4 regions of the Gracilibacillus sp. HCP3S3_G5_2 genome follow, and region 2 is predicted to be linked to each of the others. Evidence: riboswitches for the same ligand, from Rfam matches in the RefSeq annotation. Region 2 holds a riboswitch; each other region holds the start of a gene.
The links. A riboswitch is a leader RNA that binds a small molecule or an ion and turns the genes downstream of it on or off. The one in region 2 is predicted to bind S-adenosylmethionine.
Positions count from the first base shown of each region.

Region 1: linked by a shared signal. The riboswitch ahead of ACTNEP_RS19660 (anion permease) and the one ahead of ACTNEP_RS04655 (PLP-dependent aspartate aminotransferase family protein) in region 2 are both predicted to bind S-adenosylmethionine.
Region 3: linked by a shared signal. The riboswitch ahead of ACTNEP_RS13960 (YpjP family protein) and the one ahead of ACTNEP_RS04655 (PLP-dependent aspartate aminotransferase family protein) in region 2 are both predicted to bind S-adenosylmethionine.
Region 4: linked by a shared signal. The riboswitch ahead of ACTNEP_RS17985 (aminotransferase class V-fold PLP-dependent enzyme) and the one ahead of ACTNEP_RS04655 (PLP-dependent aspartate aminotransferase family protein) in region 2 are both predicted to bind S-adenosylmethionine.

Region 1 is NZ_JBQHXU010000020.1:11,408-15,521, reverse strand. It holds gene ACTNEP_RS19670 (aminotransferase class V-fold PLP-dependent enzyme) at 1-473, opposite strand, end outside; gene ACTNEP_RS19665 (methionine biosynthesis PLP-dependent protein) at 475-1,560, opposite strand; SAM riboswitch class I at 1,765-1,868, opposite strand; SAM riboswitch class I at 2,034-2,134, shown strand; gene ACTNEP_RS19660 (anion permease) at 2,333-3,430, shown strand; gene cobA (uroporphyrinogen-III C-methyltransferase) at 3,390-4,114, shown strand, end outside.
Region 2 is NZ_JBQHXU010000002.1:434,199-438,312, reverse strand. It holds gene clpP (ATP-dependent Clp endopeptidase proteolytic subunit ClpP) at 243-839, shown strand; SAM riboswitch class I at 1,054-1,169, shown strand; SAM riboswitch class I at 1,242-1,349, shown strand; gene ACTNEP_RS04655 (PLP-dependent aspartate aminotransferase family protein) at 1,455-3,251, shown strand; gene ACTNEP_RS04650 (aliphatic sulfonate ABC transporter substrate-binding protein) at 3,274-4,114, shown strand, end outside.
Region 3 is NZ_JBQHXU010000009.1:28,433-32,546, forward strand. It holds gene ACTNEP_RS13945 (CDGSH iron-sulfur domain-containing protein) at 16-228, opposite strand; gene ACTNEP_RS13950 (carboxymuconolactone decarboxylase family protein) at 340-717, shown strand; gene metA (homoserine O-acetyltransferase MetA) at 908-1,813, opposite strand; gene ACTNEP_RS13960 (YpjP family protein) at 2,194-2,799, opposite strand; SAM riboswitch class I at 3,105-3,211, opposite strand; gene ACTNEP_RS13965 (MBL fold metallo-hydrolase) at 3,368-4,114, shown strand, end outside.
Region 4 is NZ_JBQHXU010000014.1:77,414-81,527, forward strand. It holds gene ACTNEP_RS17970 (ABC-F family ATP-binding cassette domain-containing protein) at 1-89, opposite strand, end outside; gene cls (cardiolipin synthase) at 181-1,623, opposite strand; gene ACTNEP_RS17980 (Hsp20/alpha crystallin family protein) at 1,694-2,149, opposite strand; SAM riboswitch class I at 2,342-2,453, shown strand; gene ACTNEP_RS17985 (aminotransferase class V-fold PLP-dependent enzyme) at 2,532-4,114, shown strand, end outside.

The sequences.
Region 1 (4,114 bases), on a different contig from region 2:
ATATCGGTAATTTGTAATAAAGGATTTGCCGGAGTTTCTATGTAAATCACTTTGGTATTTGGTTGAATAGCTTTTTCTATTTCTTCAGGATTTGTCATATCCACAAACGTATGTCCAATCGAGAATTGCGTTAATAATTGGGTAACGAATCGAAACGTACCACCATAGACATCCTTCGAAATGATAATATGATCTCCTGCCTCTAACAGCATAAAAGCAGAGGATATTGCTGCCATCCCTGATGAGAATGCAAATCCATCTGTTCCGTTTTCTAATTTGGCGATAATAGTTTCTAATTGATCACGTGTCGGATTACCTGACCGACTATAATCATAATCACCCAATTTATTAAAGTGTTGTTGGTGATAAGTAGAGGATACGTAAATGGGTGGATTCACAGCTCCGGTATGTTTTTCATGAAAGCCTTGTTGATTGCCACCATGTGAAAGTGTTGTTTCTTTTGACTGTTTCATTTTATTCTCCCCCTAATGCTTGTGTTATGTCGCGTTTTAAATCATCTACATTCTCAATTCCAACAGAAAAACGTAGCAATGTATCACTAATTCCACGTTTGTTCCGCTCTTCCTCCGGAATATCAGCATGCGTTTGTGTAGTTGGATAAGTGATAAAACTCTCTACTCCTCCAAGACTTTCGGCAAACGAAATTACTTGCAACTGTTCCAAAAAGGGAGAAATTAAAGTATTATTTACTACACGAAAACTGATCATCGCACCTTTTCCAGGATAAAGAACTTCGTCTACCTGTGGTAATTCTTTTAAAAAAACGGCTAACTGTTGAGCATTTTGCTGCTGTTGTGCTAAACGAAGTGACAATGTTTTCATACCTCTTATTAAGAGCATCGAATCCATGGGTGATAATACAGCCCCTATGGCATTATGAAGATAGGTTAATTGATCACCTAAGTTTGCATCTTTTACAATGACAAGGCCTGCCAGTACATCATTATGTCCTCCTAGATATTTGGTAGCAGAATGAATGACAATATCTGCACCTTGTGTTAAAGGCTGCTGTAAATATGGTGTGTAAAAAGTATTGTCCACGATTAGCAGCAGCTGATGTTTTTTGGCAAGTGTGGCTAAATTCTCAATATTTATTTCCATTAATAGTGGATTAGTTGGAGTTTCGATGAAAATAGCCTTTGTATTTTCGTTTATATGTTGTTCCATTTCTTTTGGATTGGCATATACTGGTTTAATGTTATAAGACGCTTGAAAATGCTGAAATAATCGATAGCTTCCTCCATAAATGTCTTCGGATACGATAATTTCGTCGCCTTGTTTGAATAAGGAGAAAACTAACTGAATGGCAGCCATCCCTGATGAGCATGCAAATCCTTTTACACCTCTTTCTAAAGTTGCAATTGCCTCTTCGACAATTTCACGCGTCGGATTTGCAGTTCGAGTATAATCGTAACCAGTTGATTGTCCGAGTGAAGTGTGTTGGTACGCTGTTGAGAAATAAATGGGTGCTTCTACTGCACCAGTACGCTGATCTTTACGGTTTCCTATTTGTGCAAGGATCGTTTCAATATTTTTCATTTAGCAACATCCTTTCGTAAAAAGCATAGAGTGCCTCAGTTGAAACATAGTAAGGTATAAGGCTACCATTTTATCAATTTGCAAAGCTAAATAGGGAAGCCATCTAGTTTCGGCACTCAGAGCTCGGAGATTTCTGTTTATCTTTTTTTCTAATGAAAAAGAGGCCTTCGATAAGTAGAAGACCCCTTTGATTAAGGTTGCATTCTCTTATCTTCGGTAATGTACCTTCTGGATTTAGCACCATACAATGCATATTGCTGGTTGCTGAGGTGTCATCGGGCCAGTCCCTAAACCTCTCTTGATAAGATATTTAATTTATATGGAAATTTAATACAATCATCATATAATAAAAAGGAAATAATTACAAGGTTAAATGTTAAAAAATAATTATTTGGAATCTATTGACAATTATGCAGGAATGACTTATATTATGTACAACATTAAAATTTGGAAAAAAATGAAAATATAATATTGTCTTATCAAGAGAGAAGGAGGGACCTGGCCCTGTGAATTCTCAGCAACAGGCTGAAAAGTACTGTGCTACATCCAGCAGGTTTTTCTTGGCAGATAAGAGGCAAACTCCTACTTCATCGTCAAGTAGGAGTTTTCTGTGTTTATATAAATAAGAAATACTGGCCAGGAATATGTAACTTCGAGTGCAGTCGCAAACTTCCATGCGAGTGTCTGCATTTTTATTACATTAATCCGAGTTTTCCTATTGGTATATAAGTAATGGAGTGATAGGATTATAGAGGAGAAAGTTGGGATCTGAATGTTAGTTATCGTTGCTATTTTAGCTGCTTGTCTCTTTGCATTTAACATTGGTGCAAGTGGATCAGCAGCTAGCATGAGTATTACGTATGGTACTAAAGTAATCAGGCGACGTAAGTATGCCTTGATTATTGCTGGATTAGGTGCACTTACTGGTGCAGTCCTTGGTGGACAACATGTTACCAATACTTTAGGGAAAGGTATTATCGCTGAGGAAATCTTTGACATTAAGGTTGCCTGTATTATTTTATTAGTTTCGGGTGTTACATTATTAGTCACTAACTATATCGGAATTCCTTTGTCTACTAGTGAAGTCACCGTGGGCGCAATAATTGGAGTAGGATTAAGTTATCAACAATTACATGTCCATAATATATTGATAATAGTCTCTTTTTGGCTCATTGTACCTATTGCAGCCTTTATGATTACCCTAATATTTGAAAAAGCACGCAAAGCACTTTTACGAAAGGTTAGCTATCGACCTCCTTTAAAACTGTTAACATTATTATTATTATTAACTGGTATACTTGAAGCTATAGCAGCTGGTATGAACAACGTCGCAAATGCTTTAGGTCCATTAGTTGGTGCAGATATCCTTTCGATGGAATGGGGATTACCATTAATGGCTCTAGTGGTAGCTGCCGGTAGTATTTTCTTTGGTGGGCGTGTGTTAGAAACGAATGCAAAAAAAATTACATCACTTTCTTTAGGTAATGGTATTGTGATTTCTGGTGCTACTGGGGGATTGGTGCTAGGGGCTTCGTTATTAGGAATACCGATACCAATGACACAAGTTACAACGTCAGCGATAGTCGGGATTAATGCAAGCAACCAGTTAAAAAATGTCTGGAAACAAAAAATAATACACCAAATAGCGAAAGTATGGGTTACATCACCTATTGTATCATTAGTTATTGCATTTGCACTGACAGAGGTAATGGTAAAACAAAAATATGATCAAGTTGTATTATTAACATTAACTATTTTAGCCACTTATATATTAGTGGGATTACGAGAAAAACCAGCAAAAGCGATTACAGAAAAAGGATGGGATCAACATGGGGAAAGTGTATTTAGTGGGAGCAGGACCAGGAGATGAAGAATTAATAACAGTGAAAGGACTACGGGCAATACAAGAAGCAGATGTCATCCTGTACGACAGATTAGTGAATCCATCTTTACTGGATAATGTCAAAGAAGGAGCTGAATTGATCTTCTGTGGCAAACAACCTCGAAAGCATGGAGTGATTCAAGAGAAGATTAATGATCAACTTGTATATTATGCACAAGAAGGGAAGGTTGTAACACGATTAAAGGGTGGAGATCCATTTATTTTCGGTAGAGGTGGGGAAGAAGCGCTGCATCTTGAACAGAACAAGATAGCGTACGAAGTGGTACCAGGCATCACCTCTGGAATAAGTGCTGCCGCCTATGCAGGGATCCCGCTTACGCACCGTCATGTGAGTGGATCGGTAAGTTTCATTAATGGATCTAATCCAGAAACTAAAACTGATGAACAATGGCGTCATATTGCCAACGGAGCGGATACGTTATGTTTTTATATGGGAATCAAGAAGTTTCCGGTTATTTGCGAAAAGTTAAGGAAGGCGGGATTAAGTGAAACAACTCCAGTATCTATCATCCATTGGGGCACACTCCCACACCAAAAAACAATTGTTGCTGACTTAGAAACAATTACAGATAGGTTACATGAAATCAGCAATCCTTCTTTAATCGTCATTGGAGAAGTTGTTCGTCTTCAGAAGCAGATTAATTGGTATAA
Region 2 (4,114 bases):
CTTCTTCGGATTATTTGTACAGTGATAAAATGCGACAAGAATAATTATAGCGAATCGCTCGTATAATTTCAATACATAAATCAAACTTTGAATATTTGCGATGTAAGGTTTAAATCGTTATAGTTAAGGGTAGGATGAGGTTAGAAAAACAAATCGTTTGACCTTTTTTGACCATTCAGTTAAGATAAAAATAGTTAGAATTCATGAATGAAAAAGCAAGTGTTATAAAGGAGGAATTTTTCATGAACTTAATCCCTACAGTAATTGAACAAACAAATCGAGGCGAACGTGCTTACGACATCTATTCACGCCTTTTAAAAGATCGAATTATCATGCTTGGCAGTGGAATCGATGATAATGTTGCAAACAGTATTGTAGCACAGATGCTATTCTTAGCGGCAGAGGATCCAGATAAGGATATTTCATTATACATTAACTCACCTGGTGGCTCTATTACTGCAGGTATGGCGATTTATGATACGATGCAGTTCATAAAACCAAGTGTATCAACTATCTGTATTGGTATGGCCGCATCCATGGGTGCGTTCTTATTGGCAGCTGGTGAACCTGGTAAACGTTTTGCCTTACCAAACAGTGAAGTAATGATTCACCAACCATTAGGTGGTACACAAGGGCAAGCGTCAGACATCCAAATCCATGCTAATCGTATTATCGAAATGCGTAAAAAGCTAAACCAAATTCTAGCTGATCGTACTGGTCAACCATTAGAAGTAATTGAAAAAGATACAGACCGTGATAATTTCATGTCTGCTGAAAAAGCAAAAGAATACGGTCTAATTGATAAAGTAATGGAGAAGAAACCATCAGACTTAAATTAAAAAGAAAAAGTGGCGGAACTAACCGCCACTTTTTTTCGTTGAAAAGTTGATATTAAATGCTTAGTGTTAACAGTAATCCAAAGCTAGTACTTAGAAGAAGTCTCCACTTTTTATTTGTATTAATTTTCAGAAAATATCTTGACATCGTGTTTATCGCGTGCTACAGTATTACATAGCATTAATAAAAACGAGTAAACAACTCGGAATTATATATTTCTTATCTAGAGAGGTGGAGGGATCGGCCCTAGGAAGCCTCGGCAACCATTAAGTGAATCATCATTTAATACAGGTGCCAATTCCACTAAGTACATATACTTAGAGAGATAAGAGAGCGAATATACATATTCAAGTCTCTCTATCTCGGTGTAGAGAGACTTTTTTATGAACAATTGAATACTAAAACTCTTATCCAGAGAGGTGGAGGGACTGGCCCGATGATACCCAGCAACCATTAAGCAAAAGCTTAAAAGGTGCTAATTCCTGCAGGATATTTATCCTGAAAGATAAGGGGAAGACTACTGTTATGTCAGTTAAAGCCTTCTTCTTATCGAAGAAGGCTTTTTTTAATAGAGATAGTACTTAAAATGGAAATTTTAATTGGGGAGGAAATAAATAATGACAAATTTTAAAGGCTCAACTTACGATCCGGAAACAATTCATCTACATGGAGGGCAAGCGCCTGATCCGACAACAGGTTCACGGGCAGTACCTATCTATCAATCTACCTCATACGTGTTCCACGATACGGAGCATGCAGAAAGATTATTCGCTCTAGATGAGCCGGGCAATATTTATTCAAGAATTGGGAATCCAACGGTTGATGTCTTTGAAAAAAGGATGGCTCTTTTAGAGGATGGGGTTGCGGCTGTTGCTACAGCCTCAGGTATGTCTGCTATAACGCTATCAATTTTAAATCTGGCAAGTGCCGGTGATGAAATTGTTGCAGGCGTCAACTTATATGGTGGAACATACAATTTGTTCAATGTAACACTTCCACGTTATGGAATTACTGTTACATTCGTTGATCCAACAGACCCTGAAAACTTTAAAGCAGCGATTACAGATAAAACAAAAGCCGTTTACGGTGAAATTATTGGTAATCCTGGTTTACAGGTATTAGATGTGGAAAGGGTATCAGAGATTGCACATGATGCTGGTATTCCGTTAATAATTGATAATACTTTTGCCACTCCATTTGGATGTAAACCAATCACACTTGGTGCAGACATTGTAGTCCATTCTGCAACGAAATGGATTGGTGGCCATGGAACATCCATTGGTGGTGTCATTATTGATGGTGGACGTTTTAACTGGAATTCTGAAAAATATCCAGCGTTCACAGAGCCTGATCCAAGTTACAACGGTATTCGCTATGCAGTAGATTTTGGAACATTAGCCTTTATTACCAAAGTGCGTGTGCAATTATTGAGAGACTTTGGGGCAGCACTAAGTCCTTTTAATGCATTTCAATTGTTACAGGGATTAGAGACTTTGCATATTCGCGTTGAAAGACATAATCAAAACGCACTGGAACTCGCAAAACACTTAAATGAACATGAAGCGGTAGAGTGGGTAAGATATCCTGGTCTTGAAAGTCATCCATCCCATGAGTTAGCAAAGCGTATCTTAAATAATGGCTATGGTTCAATTATTGTATTTGGCATTAAAGGTGGACGTGATGCAGGTCGTGACTTAATCAACAATGTTGCATTATGGTCACATGTCGCGAACGTAGGAGATGCTAAATCACTCATTATCCACCCAGCATCTACAACACACCAGCAACTGACAAAAGAAGAACTTGAACAAACTGGTGTTTCAGAAGAATTAGTTCGCTTGTCTGTAGGCATCGAATCAGTTAGGGATATTAAAAATGACCTTGACCAAGCGCTAGTGAAGGCAACTGGAATAGGTGAAGAAAATGAGAAGCAAATTGTTGTAAATGACGAAGGAATTATCAAATGGGCATTAAATTCACCATATGAACGATACGTGGAAAACGGAGAAGAAGTAACACGACAAAAGACTCTAGCCATTGTTGGGCTAAGTGGAAAAGAAGCGAGACCTAGTTACCGCCTAGCAAGAAAAATGCAGCGACTTGGCTATAAAATCATACCGGTTAATCCGCGAGAAACGGAAATTTTAGGAGAAAAAGCATATCCAGACTTAAAAAGTGTTCCGGTCGATATCGATATTGTCCAAGTATTCCGTAGTCCAGACGCTGCAGTAGAGATTGCCAAAGAGGCAATAGAAGTAAATCCAAAAGTATTCTGGCTTCAAGAAGGTGTTGTGTCACCAAAAGCGGAAGAAATAGCCCTTCAAGGTGGTTTGCAGGTGGTCCATAACCGATGCACATATAAAGAGGCACAACGCTTAAGAGGAACTATTTCCACCTATGCATGTGAAATCTAGTACGAAAAGGAGAATACTAATAATGAAAAAGATACCATTAATTGATTTAAGAAGCTTTATGGCAATTGCGATATGTGGAATCATTATTATTTTAGCCGTTGGCTGTTCATCTGATAGCAATGCTGATGAAGGAAAACCTTCTGAGATTCGTTTAGACTATGCCTATTATTCGCCAACAAGTTTAGTATTAAAGGAATTCGGGTGGGCAGAAGAAGTGTTTGAGGAAGAAGATATCGATGTCACTTGGACATTAAGTCAAGGAAGTAATAAAGCAATCGAGTTTTTAAATAGTGATAGTGTAGACTTCGGTTCTACAGCAGGTGCAGCAGCTCTGATCGCGAAGGCAAATGGTGTGCCGCTGGAAAATGTATATATTTATTCTCAGCCGGAGTGGACAGCATTGGCAACTAATGAAGGCTCTGAGATTGAATCAATTGAAGACTTGGAAGGTAAAAAAGTGGCAGCAACTCTTGGTACAGATCCATATATTTTCTTGGTAAGAGCTTTAAACTCAGTCGGTTTATCTACGAATGATATTGAAGTAGTTCCACTACAGCATGCTGATGGTGGAAATGCGTTGGTTAATGGTGACGTAGATGCATGGGCAGGGCTCGATCCACATATGGCTAAACATGAATTAGAATCAGGAGCTGAACTATTTTACAGAGATATTAATCTTAATACGTATGGTTTCTTAAATGTCCGCGAAGACTTTGCGGAAAGCTATCCTCAATATGTTGAACAAGTAATTGAATTATATGAAAGAGCACGTGAATGGGTACTAGAAAACCCTGAAGAAGCGGCAGAGTTATTAGCCAAAGAAGCAGATATTAGTATGGATGTGGCGGAAATTCAGTTAGTGG
Region 3 (4,114 bases), on a different contig from region 2:
TCCACTAGCATTAGACTATTTAGCTCTAATTTCATCCTGAAAACCTATTTCTTTATGTGATCCATCACAGAAAGGCTTATTTTTAGATGCGCCACATCGACACAGAGAAAACTTCGCTTTCGTCTCAAATGGATTCCCTTCCGCATCGACTAATTCGACATCTCCCGTTACTAAAATCGAACCATTGTCTCTTACTTTTAGTTGTACTTTATTTTTGCCCTCACTCATCTTTTATCCCCTCCCTTAACAAATTTTAGCGAGTTCCTGCTTTTCTGTCTATCCTAGCCTGTATAAAATCTTATGCTTTTTCAAACATTAAAATGAAAGGCGGGATAAAGTATGGAGAATCAAGAACAAGTAAATTATTTCGATCAATCAATTGCCGATTTCAAACGTGGTACTACTAGGATGGAGGAGTACTTGCCTGAAGTGACGAAGGGCTATTATCATTTTACCGAAGAAGCTTTTAAGGAAGGATCACTTAGCAAAAAGGAAAAGCAATTGATAGCTTTGGCGATCAGCATCTATGCACAGGATGAATATTGTATTATTTATCATACAAAAGGTGCTGTCGAAAATGGTGCTAGCGAAGAGGAGTTAATGGAGACCCTTGCGGTTAGTGCTGCCCTAGGAGGCGGTGCAGCATTCGCTCAAGCAGTAACTCTTGCAACCGATTCCTATGCACACTATCAGCAAAAATATGCGAAAGAAGATTGAGGCACATAAAGCAGAATTAGTCCTCACCTTATAAAAGCTTAGCTGTTCATTAAGCACCTTAATTTTTCTTATTCTTTGCACATTTCATTCCTCCACTGAATTGGCTCTGCATTGTGATACTTTCCAAGTCAAAAAAGCTTACAACCCATTTCGATTTATCGAAAAGAGTTTAAGCTTTTTTAGTAATTTTTTAAAGCTCGTAAGGTGTTTCTTGATAGACATAGTAATTGAGCCAATTGGAGATCAATATATTAGAATGGGTACGCCATCGTAACTTTGGCGTTTCGTTTGGATCGTTATCTGGATAATAATTTTCCGGTATCATTGGATGAAGGCCAGCAGCTGTGTCCCGATCAAATTCCTTCTTTAGTGTGAACGCATCATATTCAGGATGTCCAGTAACAAATATCTGTTTTCCATCGGTTGAAGCAACTATATATACCCCGGCACGATCAGATTCACTTAATATTTTGAGAGTCGGTACTTTTGCAATATCTTCCTTACGGATATCAGCATAGCGGGAGTGCGGTACCAAAAACTCCTCATCAAAACCACTTACTAATTTTTCCCTTGGATCATTTACAGTATGTGTATAGATCCCCGATAATTTGTCTGGCATTATATGTTTATCTATCCCAAAGTGATAGTATAATCCGGCCATCGCCCCCCAGCAAATATGCAATGTAGAGGTTACATTCGTCTTACTCCACTTCATGATTTCTGATAGTTCTTCCCAATAATCCACTTCTTCATAGGCCAGTTTTTCAATCGGTGCACCAGTAATAATTAGTCCATCAAATTTATTGGCTTTCACATCATCAATTGATTTGTAAAATTGCTTTAAATGCTCCGGAGAAGTATTTCTGGATGTATGTGTACTGGTATGCAATAATCCTACCTCTATTTGTAATGGGCTATTCCCTAATAATCGCAATAAGTGCGTTTCTGTTTGCTGCTTCAACGGCATTAAATTCAATATTAATATTTTAAGTGGCCGAATATCTTGTTTAAATGCCCGACTTTCATCCATCACGAAAATATTCTCTTCTTGCAATCTACTCTTAGCAGGTAACAAATCCGGCACTTTTATAGGCATTTTTTTAAGACTCCTTTTTAATAAATTCAATAAATCAAAAAAATTCACGATAAGACTTATTTTAGCTATATTTCGACATAAAATAAAGCGAAATGCAAAAAAATTCTGACAATATTTTTGCATTATGGTTAAAAAGAGATTGAGACAAAAAGAAAGTGTTTCGTCTAGAAGCCGGCAATGTGCTAATAGCGCGCAGGAAAAATAAGTAGACTCCTGTGGGAAAGCGTAGTGTGAAGACCCTATAGAAAAAGTGAACTTCTTTTTCGAGGAGGCTGAGGATAAGCCCGCGGAAAGCGGAGTATAATTCCGTAGCGGGTATTCGCACCGTTTATGTTCGGAATTTGCTGGATAAAACACACTTTTGTCTCAGCCTCTTACTTTTACGACATCCATTTTGGTGGTGTATCTTTCCCCCAATAAACTTCACCTATCGGGAGATGTTCTTCAAATTGATCGTCATGTAGATGATAGTGGAATTGAAAATAATAACCGTCTTGTGGTTTCTTTAACCGATTGACATGAAACTTTGCAACATTTTCTTTTTCTTTTGCATTGTATAAATTAAAGATCCGCTCACCATATCCATCGGCAGGATCTTCTGCAATCATTAAAAATTGGCTTTCTTCTTCACCAATTGTTTCATACAATTCCTCTAAAACCGTTTCCATGTTTGGTAAAACGACGTCATTGATCTCGCGGTTAATTTTCGCCGAGATTTTTGTTCCCAGCTTTGTTTGCACTTGCTCTTTAGCAAGCGTATTTAATTGCTGTAGATAAAGTTGATTCGCATCTTCAAGGACAACATTTTCTTCCGTTATCGAATCTGCTAATTCCTCTTTATCCACTGGTTTTGACCGGTCTTCACTTGGCTCTAGATCCCTTTTTCCTACATCTACATCTCCATCAATGTAGATTGGAGGAACATATAAACCAAGTGTTAGTATTGTCACTAATAAAACGGTTAATTTTTTCATCCACTTTTTCATCCCGATCGAACTCCCTCACATCGACTTACTAAAATTTTATCATGTTTTACTAATTTGTCCATACGTGTAAAGGGGTTTTCCTTATTTACATACATTTTACTTTTTTTCAACCACAGGATGGATGGTAGCTTGAATGCCCAATCTCTTAATTTAATGTTGATTCACTAATGGTTTACATAGTAATGCACGTTCATATCATTGGATTCACCTCACTATTATGGATCTATAAAAAATCCTTCTCTATTTTAAAGATAGAGAAGGATTCAGCTTGTGACTGTATAAATGAAAACAATCTGCGACGAATCTTCTCATCTTCGAATCAAAACCTGATTCTCTGAAATTGGCACCGGGCACAGATGTGCTGGTTGCCGAGGCTTCTTAAGGTCAGTCCCTCCACCTCTCTGGATAAGAAAATCTTTCCGTATATTAAATTATCTCAAGTACATGATTTGGTAAAAATATTATCACATAACTTTTAAAACAACAAGTAATTTTTGCTAAATTGTATAAATCTATACATTTCACCCCACAATAAGTATAGTGTACGTTATGATAAGGTGGGAGAAAGATGGATCAAGAACATACTGATAATTGGAAAGACCTTGAACACGACTTAGACCATGCAATACCAGAAGAGGTACTTCCAGATGTTGCATATTATCGAACACTGATTGTGAATATCGTGATGATCGGAGCACCCGATGAAGAGTGGGTGTTAGTTGATACCGGTACGCGAAAATATCAAGATAGAATACTACATGCTTGCGAATATCGTTATGGTAACAAAGCACCTCAGGCAATTATATTAACACATGGGCATTTTGACCATATTGGTTCTGCCAAAAAGCTAGCAGAATACTGGCAAGTGCCGATTTATATTCATGAAAACGAAATAGACTATGTAACAGGCAAAAAGGAATATCCACCTGGGGATCCAACCGTTGGAGGTGGGATGATCTCCTTATTATCAGGAATCTTTCCAACTAAACCAGAACACCTAGAAGGACTTGTTTCTACTTTGCCAACAGACGGTACGGTTCCTTTCCTAAAGGATTGGAAATACATTGAAACGTTTGGACATACCCCAGGCCATATCAGTTTATTCCGTGAACAGGACCGCTCATTAATCGCAGGTGATGCGATTTCTACGGAAAAACCAGAATCATCCATAGCAGTGTTTTTCCCACTACAGCATGTTTACGGACCACCTGCTTATTTTACACAAGACTGGATGAAAGCAGAGCAATCTGTAAAAAAGCTGGCTGCGCTAGATCCCGATATCATTATCGCAGGACACGGTGTACCAATGAAGGGC
Region 4 (4,114 bases), on a different contig from region 2:
TCATTTCCGGTAATCGCAAACGAGATCCCGTCAAACAATTCTTTCTCACCGTATGTTTTGACTAGACTATCTACTTTAATCGTGCGCATTATATCTTTCCTTTCTAGTTAAGACAACCCGGACAATGCCAATGGGGTGCATCGGTACGTTTTTGCATTTCCTATTGCTGGAAACTGTTTTCTACAAAATTGGTGAAATTAATCTTGAAATAGACTCTTTGATCTTAATCCATAATGAACGCTGTTGATATAAAGAATAGGTAAGGTTCGTGACATGCTCCATATCTTTCTCAAATTCATCAACCAACATTTCTGCAATTGTCTCATTATATAAAAAGGCGTTCACTTCAAAGTTCAAGCGAAAACTGCGAACATCAATATTCGCCGTTCCTACCGATGCAATTTTACTGTCTACTACTATCATTTTAGCATGTAGAAACCCTTTTTGATAAATATAAACAGTTGCACCTGCTTTTAACAAATCGCCAATATAGGAATAGGTTGCCCAATATACAAAGGGATGATCGGGTTTATTAGGAATCATAATTCGAACGTCCACGCCTGAAAGACAGGCAATCTTCAATGCATCCAATAGACTTTCATCCGGAATAAAATAGGGTGTTTGGATATAAATATAGCCCTTTGCTGACATGATCATCTTTATATAGCCATGCTTTATCTGTTCCCACTCAGAATCCGGTCCACTCGAAACTATTTGCATACCGATTTTCCCAGTTGGGACTGCTGTATAATAACGCTCATCATATTCAATATCATGACGGGATGCCTGATTCCAATCAAGAATAAACCTAGTTTGCAAATGTTTGACCGCGCTACCGGTAATACGTAAATGAGTATCACGCCAATAACCGAATCGTTTGTCCTGACCTAAATATTCATCGCCAATATTAAAACCGCCAATATAACCTATATTCCCATCAATAATCGCCAGTTTACGATGGTTACGATGATTAATCTTAAGATTTACTTTCGGGATTAATGGTGGAAAAAAACCTTCCACTTCTGCACCAGCTTGACGCATTCTTTTAATCATTTTTCTGCTTAGTGATCGTGAGCCTAAATCATCATATAAAAAACGAACTTCGACTCCTTCTTTTGCTTTTTTTATCAGGAGATCTGCCAGTCGTTGACCAAGATGATCAGACCTTACTATGTAATACAGCAAATGAATATGGTCAGTGGCATTTTCGATATCTTCCATTAAGGAATTGAATTTCCGGTTTCCATTGGTAAAGATCTGTACGTCATTATCCTGTGAAAAAATCGCATCATTATTACATAAATGAAGGTAGTATAAGTCCTTATATTGGTACATTCTAGAATCATTGAGAAAAAATTCGTCATTTTCAATTTCACGTAATTGCTTTTGAACGGCCGTTTTAACCCCTAATTTACTTTTAGTATCCCAAGTAAAGATCGTTTTGTTACTTAACTTTCGGCCAAAAATAAGATATAGAATAAAGCCAACAATCGGAATAAATGTTAATACCATGATCCATGCCCACGTAGAAGTTGGATTTTTACGCTCTAAAAAGATAATGGTTAACGATAACAGAATATTAAAAATTAAGGTAAAACTAATAATAAGTTGAAAAAACTCCACATGTAGCCCCTCCCTTCTTCTTTACTAATATAGCACAATTATGACCTAGCTAATAGCAATCGCTATTAGCCTAGTCAATCGTAATCGAGCCGTTATCTTTTTCCGTTTTCGGGCCTTTAATTTCTAACACACCATCTTGAAAGCTTGCTTTTGCCGTTCTTTTATCCACAGCATATGGCAAAGTAATGGTTCGTTGGTTACGATGCTGCCTTCTTTCTTTATGATAATAATGATACGATTCATCATACTGTTCGGTTTCCTCTAAATAATCGATCATCACAGTAATTTGATTACCTATTATTCGTAGTTGAATTTGTTCTTTCTTTATTCCTGGTAAATCAACACGCACTATCCATTCCTGTTCGGTTTCTGCAATATCTACAGGGATTTGCCTTGGGACTTTTGCCTGTTCAAAAAAGCTGTCGATCGTTTCCATTACATTTCTTGTAGGTTTTTCATAGAGAAAAGCATCGAGCTTCTTGATAAAATCTTCTCCCCATTCCGGTATTCCACCTTTTTGTGACACTGGATCACTCCTTTCTATACATCGTTATTACTGTTACAATTGATGAGTGACAATACTTATCAGGGTGCTCTTTTATTTTATGCACCTAGATAGTAAATGATCCTGCTGTTAATCACCTTTAATATTCTGAATTTTCTGTTGACGATTTCCAATATATAACTTATAATGAGGACAATTGAATACACATTTTAACTCTTATTAAGAGAGGCAGAGGGAATAGGCCCTATGAAGCCCGGCAACCTTCAGTTTAAACAGTAAATTGAATTGGTGCTAAATCCTACAGGTTTCACCTGAAAGATAAGAGGAGGACGACTAATACATTTCAACCTCTTCTTACTTTTGTAAAGAAGAGGTTTTTTATTTCTAATTAGGAGGGTACATAATGACAAATTCGTTCCAATTTCCAGGTAGTGAAACAAACCTTTTACATGGTGGACAACAAGTCGATCCTGCCACAAATGCTCGTGCTGTTCCCATTTATCAAACAACTTCGTATGTATTTAATAATACGGAGCACGCCCAAAATTTATTTGCTTTAGCAGAAACTGGGAATATTTATTCTCGGATCATGAATCCTACTGTTGATGCTTTTGAACAACGAATGGCCTTGTTAGAGGATGGCGTAGCAGCAGTGGGTACAGCTTCGGGAGCATCTGCCATTACACTAGCTATCTTAAACCTTGCCAATGCTGGAGATGAAATTATCGCCGACAGTAATTTATACGGTGGTACGTTTAATTTATTCAATAAAACATTGCCCAAATACGGGATTGATGTGAAATTTGTCGATGGAACAGATCCAAAGAATTTCCGTAATGCGATTACCTCCAAAACAAAAGCGATCTTCGGTGAAGTGATTACTAATCCTAGTCTGAATGTCTTCGATATCGAAGCAGTAGCGGATATTGCTCATGAGCAAGGAATACCTTTAATTATTGATAATACCTTTGCTACACCTTATGTATGTAAACCGATTAGCTGGGGTGCTGATATTGTTGTCCACTCTGCAACAAAATGGATCGGTGGTCACGGAACATCAATTGGTGGAGTTGTCGTAGATAGTGGAAGATTTAATTGGAATAATGAACGATTCCCTGGATTCACTGAGCCAGATGATACGTATCACGGTATAAGATTCGGGATCGATATCGGACCAGCTGCATTTGCTACCAAATTGCGTGTACAGTTACTTCGGGATATTGGCCCATCATTAAGTCCTCAAAATGCCTTTTATTTCTTACAGGGACTGGAGACATTACATTTACGTATTGAGCGACATGGCGAAAACACAAAAGCAGTTGCTCATTACCTGGAAAATCATCCACAAGTAGAATGGGTTTCTTATCCAGGTTTGGAGAATCACCCTTCTCATCAATTAGCCAAAAAATATTTATGTAACCATTTTGGCTCTATTATCGTCTTTGGTATAAAAGGTGGTCGAGATGCTGGTCGTCAGATAATCGATCATATTCACTTATGGTCTCATGTAGCCAATGTCGGAGATGCAAAATCATTAATTATTCACCCTGCATCTACTACACATCAGCAGTTAAATGGAGAAGAATTAAAAGCATCTGGTGTTACCGAAGAGTTAATTCGTCTGTCTGTTGGGATTGAAACAGCAGAGGATATTATCGCAGACCTAGATCAGGCGATCGCTAAAGCAACTAATAGTGAACCAACTATTAAGCCGGACGCTGAAAAAGCTATTGCTTGGGCACTTTCCTCACCTTTCGCTCGAGAGAATGAAGGAATTCGTCCGAAAACAATAGCTGTAGCTGGTGATATTGATAATTCAGAAGCACTGACGAGATTAAATAAACTAGGTTATAAGATTATTCCGGCAAATGCTGTCGATGGCGCTATCGATATTTTATTTGTTACTAATAGTGAAGAAGCAGCAAATGCTTATACCGATAAAGCAAAAATTGTCTGGTTTGCCAAGGAGCAAACCAATCCTGAAAC